2 regions of the Pseudomonas wadenswilerensis genome follow, and region 2 is predicted to be linked to the other one. Evidence: riboswitches for the same ligand, from Rfam matches in the RefSeq annotation. Region 2 holds a riboswitch; the other holds the start of a gene.
What was found. Region 2 has a riboswitch for FMN ahead of ribB (3,4-dihydroxy-2-butanone-4-phosphate synthase). Riboswitches for the same ligand answer to the same signal wherever they lie in the genome.
Positions count from the first base shown of each region.

Region 1: another riboswitch for FMN. It lies ahead of LOY45_RS07250 (6,7-dimethyl-8-ribityllumazine synthase); the one in region 2 lies ahead of ribB (3,4-dihydroxy-2-butanone-4-phosphate synthase).

Region 1 covers NZ_CP087191.1:1,565,632-1,569,030, reverse strand. Annotated here, with positions in the region: gene alaS (alanine--tRNA ligase) at 1-981, opposite strand, end outside; FMN riboswitch at 1,334-1,485, shown strand; gene LOY45_RS07250 (6,7-dimethyl-8-ribityllumazine synthase) at 1,578-2,084, shown strand; gene astE (succinylglutamate desuccinylase) at 2,167-3,174, opposite strand; gene LOY45_RS07240 (topoisomerase II) at 3,185-3,399, opposite strand, start outside.
Region 2 covers NZ_CP087191.1:5,140,485-5,143,883, forward strand. Annotated here, with positions in the region: gene rtcR (RNA repair transcriptional activator RtcR) at 1-495, shown strand, start outside; gene LOY45_RS23595 (alpha/beta hydrolase) at 566-1,654, shown strand; FMN riboswitch at 1,721-1,864, shown strand; gene ribB (3,4-dihydroxy-2-butanone-4-phosphate synthase) at 1,944-2,594, shown strand; gene LOY45_RS23605 (SGNH/GDSL hydrolase family protein) at 2,807-3,399, opposite strand, start outside.

The sequences.
Region 1 (3,399 bases), 2.3 Mb from region 2:
GAAGAAGCTGCCAGTGGCGCCCAGCTTGTTACCGTGGCGGCAAGCGCGACGGATGATGCGGCGCAGCACGTAGCCGCGGCCTTCGTTGGACGGCAGCACGCCGTCGGCAATCAGGAAGCTGCAGGAACGGATGTGGTCGGACACCACTTTGAGCGACGACTGCTCTTCGTTGGCGCAGCCAATGGCGGCGGCCGAAGCGCTGAGCAGGTTGCGGAACAGGTCGATCTCGTAGTTCGAGTGCACATGCTGCATGACCGCACTGATGCGCTCCAGGCCCATGCCGGTATCCACCGACGGTGCTGGCAGCGGGTGCAGCACGCCATCGGCGGTGCGGTTGAACTGCATGAAGACGTTGTTCCAGATCTCGATGTAGCGATCGCCGTCTTCTTCCGGCGAGCCGGGTGGGCCGCCCCAGATGTCTGCGCCGTGATCGTAGAAGATCTCGGTGCACGGGCCGCACGGGCCGGTATCGCCCATGGTCCAGAAGTTGTCGGAGGCGTATGGTGCGCCCTTGTTGTCGCCGATGCGCACCATGCGCTCGGCCGGTACGCCGATTTCCTTGGTCCAGATGTCGTATGCCTCATCGTCGCTGGCATAGACGGTGACCCAGAGTTTCTCTTCCGGCAGGTTCAGCACCTTGGTCAGGAAGGTCCAGGCGTAGGTGATGGCGTCTTTCTTGAAATAGTCACCGAAGCTGAAGTTACCCAGCATTTCGAAGAAGGTGTGGTGACGGGCGGTGTAGCCGACGTTTTCCAGGTCGCTGTTCTTGCCACCGGCGCGCACGCACTTCTGGCTGCTGGTCGCGCGGGTGTAGGCGCGCTTTTCCTGGCCAAGGAAGCAGTCCTTGAACTGGTTCATCCCCGCGTTGGTGAACAACAGGGTCGGGTCGTTGCCCGGAATCAAGGAGCTGGAGGCAACTCGGGTGTGTCCCTGCTCTTCGAAGAAGCGAAGGAAGGCTTCACGGATTTCTGCGCTTTTCATAGGTTCTTCCACGGAAACGGCGGCCTTAAGGCAAATGCTTGCGTCAAATTGACGAAACGACGGCAAAGGGCCGCATTATATCGGGCCTTAGGCTTGGGTGCAGTGTGTTTATGCTATAGAAACCGTCAATTGGACGGCCTGCAACGACAACGTCAGCGAAAAACCGCTCGCGACCACTCCGCCCGACCTCTCTGGGCCTGATTTGATCTGGTGACACGATATTACTGGGGCCGCACAAAGCAATTGGCAAGGTTTCCCGGATGAAATGTCGTTGATCCGGAAAAAATCGTTAGCAGCCTATACGTTTACCTGACATCTGTGCTAATAATTCCTCGCCGTTGACAACCGACGGTAACGTTCTCAGGGCGGGGTGCGATTCCCCACCGGCGGTAATTGCGCGCAATGCGCATAGCCCGCGAGCGCTTGCAGGCCTGCCTGCAAGGTCAGCAGACCCGGTGTGATTCCGGGGCCGACGGTCATAGTCCGGATAAAGAGAGAACGGGAGAGGTGCATCCGCGCCTGTCGTTGTGCAGCTGCATGGCGAAATCCCCTTCGATCCAGCGCCCTGTTTCTCATCCAAACAGGAGTCCGTTTCAATGCAACCTACCGCAATCGATAGCAAGAACCCTTCCCACGAGCGCATCGCCTTCATCCAGGCCTGCTGGCACAAGGATATTGTCGACCAGGCTCGCAAGGCATTCGTCGAAGAGATGGGTAAACAAGGCTATCAGGCGAGCGATATCGATTTCTTTGAAGTCGGCGGCGCTTTCGAGATCCCTCTGCACGCCAAGCTGCTGGCCCGTGGTGGTCGCTACGCCGGCATCGTCGCCGCCGGCCTGGTGGTCGATGGCGGCCTGTACCGCCATGAGTTCGTCGCCCAGTCGGTGATCAGCGGCCTGATGCAGGTGCAGCTGGAAACCGAGGTGCCGGTGTTCTCGGCTGTGCTGACCCCGCACCACTTCCATGCCGGTGACGAGCATCAGAACTTCTACTTCGAACATTTCCTGGTCAAGGGCGCCGAGGCGGCCAAGACCTGCGCCGATACCCTGCACAAGCTGCGCGCCCTGCGTCGCAATGAAGTGCCGCAAAAAATGGCCGGCTGAATAACCCTGTAGGAGCGGGCTTGTCCCGCGATGCGATGCAGCAGGTAGATCGCAATCGCGGGGCAAGCCCGCTCCCACCCAATCAGCCTAGCTGTTCGGGGTTGGCGGGAACGATCAGAATCCCCGCCCGCAAACCATTCTTGACCTTCGGGTTGGGGAAGATGATGCGCGCGCCCTGCTCCTCGACGATCCAGCGGGTGTCGGCGATATCCTCGGCCAGCAGGTAGCCGGGTTCGAGCTCCGAGAAGTTCTCTATATCCGCAGGCAGGTTCAGACGAAAATGCTCGCTGTGCTTGATGATCTCGCGAGCCACGCTGAATAGCTGCAGGCCATCCAGGGCTTGAGGCTCTTCAGGCTCGGTGCCTTCGATGATCTGCTTGAGACGGGTCTCCAGGCGCTCGACATTGACCTGGCCGTTCTCCCCGAACGGCCGCGCCTTGCCCAGCTCCAGGGTGAAGGCTTCAGCCTCCAATTGCTCATAGGTGTAGGCGGTGAAGGTGATCGACACCTTGCTTTGCAGCAGCACCGCCTCCATGCCGGCCGCACTCAGGCGCGCCAGTTCGCGACGCGAATGCTGGCGACCTTCCTTGTACGGATAGAGGGCGAACTGCTCGATCTTCGAACCACGAATGGCGGTGTGCAGGTCGTAATGCAGGCGGGTGCGCTCGGGGACGCTGAAAAAAGTCGCCGCCAGGCGCTCCAGCTCACAGGCACGCAGGGCCTCGGCACCACTGGACTGATCGTGGCGGCCATTGAACAAGCGGTTGACGTCCTGCTCGATGTAACGCTCGCCGCGGCGGATCGCCTCGGGGTTGCCGAACAGGAACAGAATACGCGCACGCGGTTTGAGATCGCCGCGGGCAATGTCGTGCAGCAGCCGATCGAGCAACTCGATCGGTGCGGTTTCGTTGCCATGGATGCCCGCCGACAGCAGCAGGTCCTGGCCATTGTCACGAGCCTCGGGCGGGCGCACTTCGAGGGCGCCCTCGCCGAGCCAGCGCATGCGTACGCCGTCGACAGTCAGCTGGGTCTTCTCTGCCGGTTCGCGACCGGCCAGGGTCAGTTCAAGCAGTTTGCCGAGGGCGAGCATGGGCTATTCCTTAGTGATGGTGGCCGCAGTCGGGACCATGGACGTGTTCTTCATCGTCGCCGGCATCGGCCGGTTCCATTTCCAGCTGCAGGCTGACCAGGTTGGTCGCCAGCGGACGCAGCAGCAAGTTGGCGTACTCGGTATCGTCTTCTTCGACGTCGACGCCGATCAGCAGCTGACCACGGCCATCCTGCTGAATCCATACCTCCTTGCCTTGCCAGACCA
Region 2 (3,399 bases):
GGGCGCAGGGAGGACATCGAGCCGAACATCGATTTCGAACTGCAGCGCCATGCCCGCGAACAGAACCGCCAGGTGCGCTTCAACCTGGAGGCCAAGCGTCGCTACCTGGCCTTTGCCAACTCGCCGCACGCGCGCTGGGCCGGCAACTTCCGCGAGCTGTCGGCCTCGATCACGCGCATGGCCACCCTCGCCGACAGTGGGCGTATCGACGAAGCGCTGGTGCTGGAGGAGATCGAGCGCCTGCAGCGCGCCTGGGGCCTGGCGCAGGGAGCGGACCCGCTCGACGCGCTGCTCGGCGACAAGGCGCTGGACCAGTTCGACCGCCTGCAACTGCAGGCCGTACTCAAGGTTTGCCGCAACGCCCGCACTTTGTCCGAAGCCGGACGCCAGCTGTTCGATGTATCACGCCAGGAAAAAGAAAAGCCCAACGACGCCGACCGCCTGCGCAAATACCTGGCGCGCTTTGGCCTGGAATGGAATCAACTCAAGGGTTGAACAGGGTGCTAGAATTCGCGCCCTCTTCGGCCGCATCTGGCCGAGCACTACCGAAAAAGGACTCTCGGCCATGTCATTGCTGACAGCTACCCGCTTGCATCTCTGCTCCTTCGGCCTGCTGGCCGGCCTCAGCCTCACCGCCGCCAGTGCCTACGCCGACGAAGCCACCGACCAGGCCGTGCACAAGGGCCGCTGGCAAGGCATGGCCGCCATGGCCAACCTGTACCTCAACGACGCCACCCCGGCCGAGTTCATGGATGCCGGTGACAAGGAAAAGAGCGAGCACGACAACTATGCCGGCGCCCTGGCCTTCTATCTGACCGCCGCCCGCCTGGACCCGAAGAACGCCTTCGCCTCTTACCAGGCCGCTGCCGCGCTGTCGTCCATGGACAGCCCGGAACTGGCCGCGCAATACCTCGACCAGGCGCGTGAGCGCGGCTTCTGGCAAGCGGTGATCCTCAAGGAAGACGACGAACTGGAGCCGATGCAGAAAGACCCGGCCTACCAGAAGCTGCTGCAAGCCGCCGAGAAGAACTACCCGACCCAGGCCAAGGACGCCGGCCTCGCTGCGTTCAGCATTCCTGAAGGCAAGGCGCCGGCTGGCGGCTGGCCAGTGGTGGTATGGCTGGCCGGTTTCGGCACCGAAGGCGTCAAGGGCACCAACATGCGCGCCGACCTGGTGGGCGACAAGGCCGTGCTGGTGGCCCTGAACGGCACCCTCAAGCGCGACGAGCATCAGTTCATGTGGCAGCGGCAATCGGTCGAGCCGACCGAGCAAGCGGTGGCCGCGGCCCTGAAGAAGCTGGAAAAAGACACCCGCATCGACCGCTCGAAAGTTGCCCTGATCGGCTTCTCGCAAGGCGCCGAACACGCCGCGCACCTGATCGCCCAGTACCCGCAGAACTACAGCGGCGCCGTGCTGCTGTCGCCGGGCGGCTTCAAGATCCCGTTCACCGTGCAGAAGGCCAAGGACAAGCGCCTGGTCGTGGTCCATGGCGCCCAGGAACATGAAAGCAACCTGCAACTGACCGCCACCACCGAAAAAGCCTTCGCCAGCAACAACAAGGTGCAGAGCCACGAACACCCTGAAGGCCACACCTTCCAGGACGACTGGCGCAAGACCTACCCTGGCTACCTGGATTACGCCCTGGGCCTTTAAGCCTGGCTTAGACCTAGGTCGTAGCCCTGAGGCTTGCAAGCATGATGGCACCCTGATGTATGCTTGCACGGTCTTCAGGGCGGGGTGCAAGTCCCCACCGGCGGTAAATCGAAAGATGAGCCCGCGAGCGCCTCGGCCTTTGGTCGAGGGTCAGCAGATCTGGTGAGACTCCAGAGCCGACGGTCATAGTCCGGATGAAAGAAGGCGTCAGGTCAGGGCCATCGTGCGCCCTGGCGCACGCATTTTGTTCGCCCTGAAACGTTCATCGATCACTTACGAGGAGCGTTTCATGTCCCCTTTGCACCGCAAGCAATTCCCTAACGTCGCTGCCGCCGTCGCTGCCTATCAGGCCGGTAAACCCGTGCTGTTGCTCGATGACGACGACCGCGAGGACGAGGCGGATATCATCGCCGCCGCCGAAAACATCAGCCTGCAGACCATGGCCATGATGATCCGTGATTGCAGCGGCATCGTCTGCCTGTGCCTGGATGAAATCACCGTTGACGAGCTGTCGCTGGCACCGATGGTGCCGAACAACCGCGCCCGCCATGGCACCGGTTTCACTGTGACCATCGAAGCCGCTGAAGGCGTATCCACGGGCGTGTCGGCCCAGGACCGCATCACCACCATCCAGGCAGCGCTGGACTCGACCCGCGCAGACCTGCGCATCGTCAGCCCCGGCCACGTGTTCCCGCTGCGCTCACGCGATGGCGGCGTGCTCACCCGTCGTGGCCACACCGAAGGCTCGGTAGACCTCGCCCGCCTGGCTGGCCTGCGTCCGGCAGCGGTCCTCTGCGAGCTGATGAACCCCGATGGCAGCATGGCCCGTGGCGAACAGGTGGCAGAGTACGCCAGGCTGCATTCGCTGCCGGTACTGACCATCGACGAGTTGGCCCGTTACCGCCAGGCAGCCTTGACTCCCGCCCTGGAAAGCGCCTGAAAAATATTCTGTTCGAGAAAATTTACAGCCCTGCAGACAGCTACTAAGGTGAATGCAGAGGAGTGAATCGCGGCTGATTCAAGGCAGTCGCATCGTGCTGAGCGGGTGCAGCTTCATGCACCCGGATTTGCCTCTATTAGGAGGCGGGAAGACGACTTCATGGGGCGCCGCAAGCCAACCCGGAGTCGTCCCCGCCTCTGCTTTTTTCTGCCCTACTTCAAGCCCAGCTGCGTGCGCAAAAAGTCGTGCAGGCCGACCGCGCTTTTCTTGTAGCCGTCCGCCGTCAGGTGCACCAGATCGCCACGGGCCAAGCCTGAAGCCTGCCAGCCGGCAATCGAACACTGTCCGCCCATATACGCCTGCCAGTCCCAGAACAGGGCATTGGCCTGCTTGGCTGCCTGGCGCTGGATGCGGATCACCTGGGCCAGTTGCTGCGGCTGGCGCGCGGCGCAACTGCGGGCCTTGCGCTGCTTGATCGAGTCCGGCGGACCAACCAGCAGCACCACCGCCCGCGGCAGGTCCTGGCGCAGGCGCTTGAGGGTATTGCGCAGTTGCGTCTGGTACAGGTTGAGATCGAGGGTGTCATCGAAGGCTTCGTTGGTGCCGTAGGCGAGGATCACCAGGTCCGGGCGCAAGGTCTTGAGGTTGTCCTGCCAGCCGGCCTGCCATTTGTCCTGCACCTCAAGACGCGCGCCGTTGATACCCAGCGCCGAATAGATCACCCCGGCATTCTTCTGGCCCTGGATGTACCACCCCCCCAGCACGGTGCCGGGACGGCCGTTGAGGGTCAGGTCCAGCGGCAGAC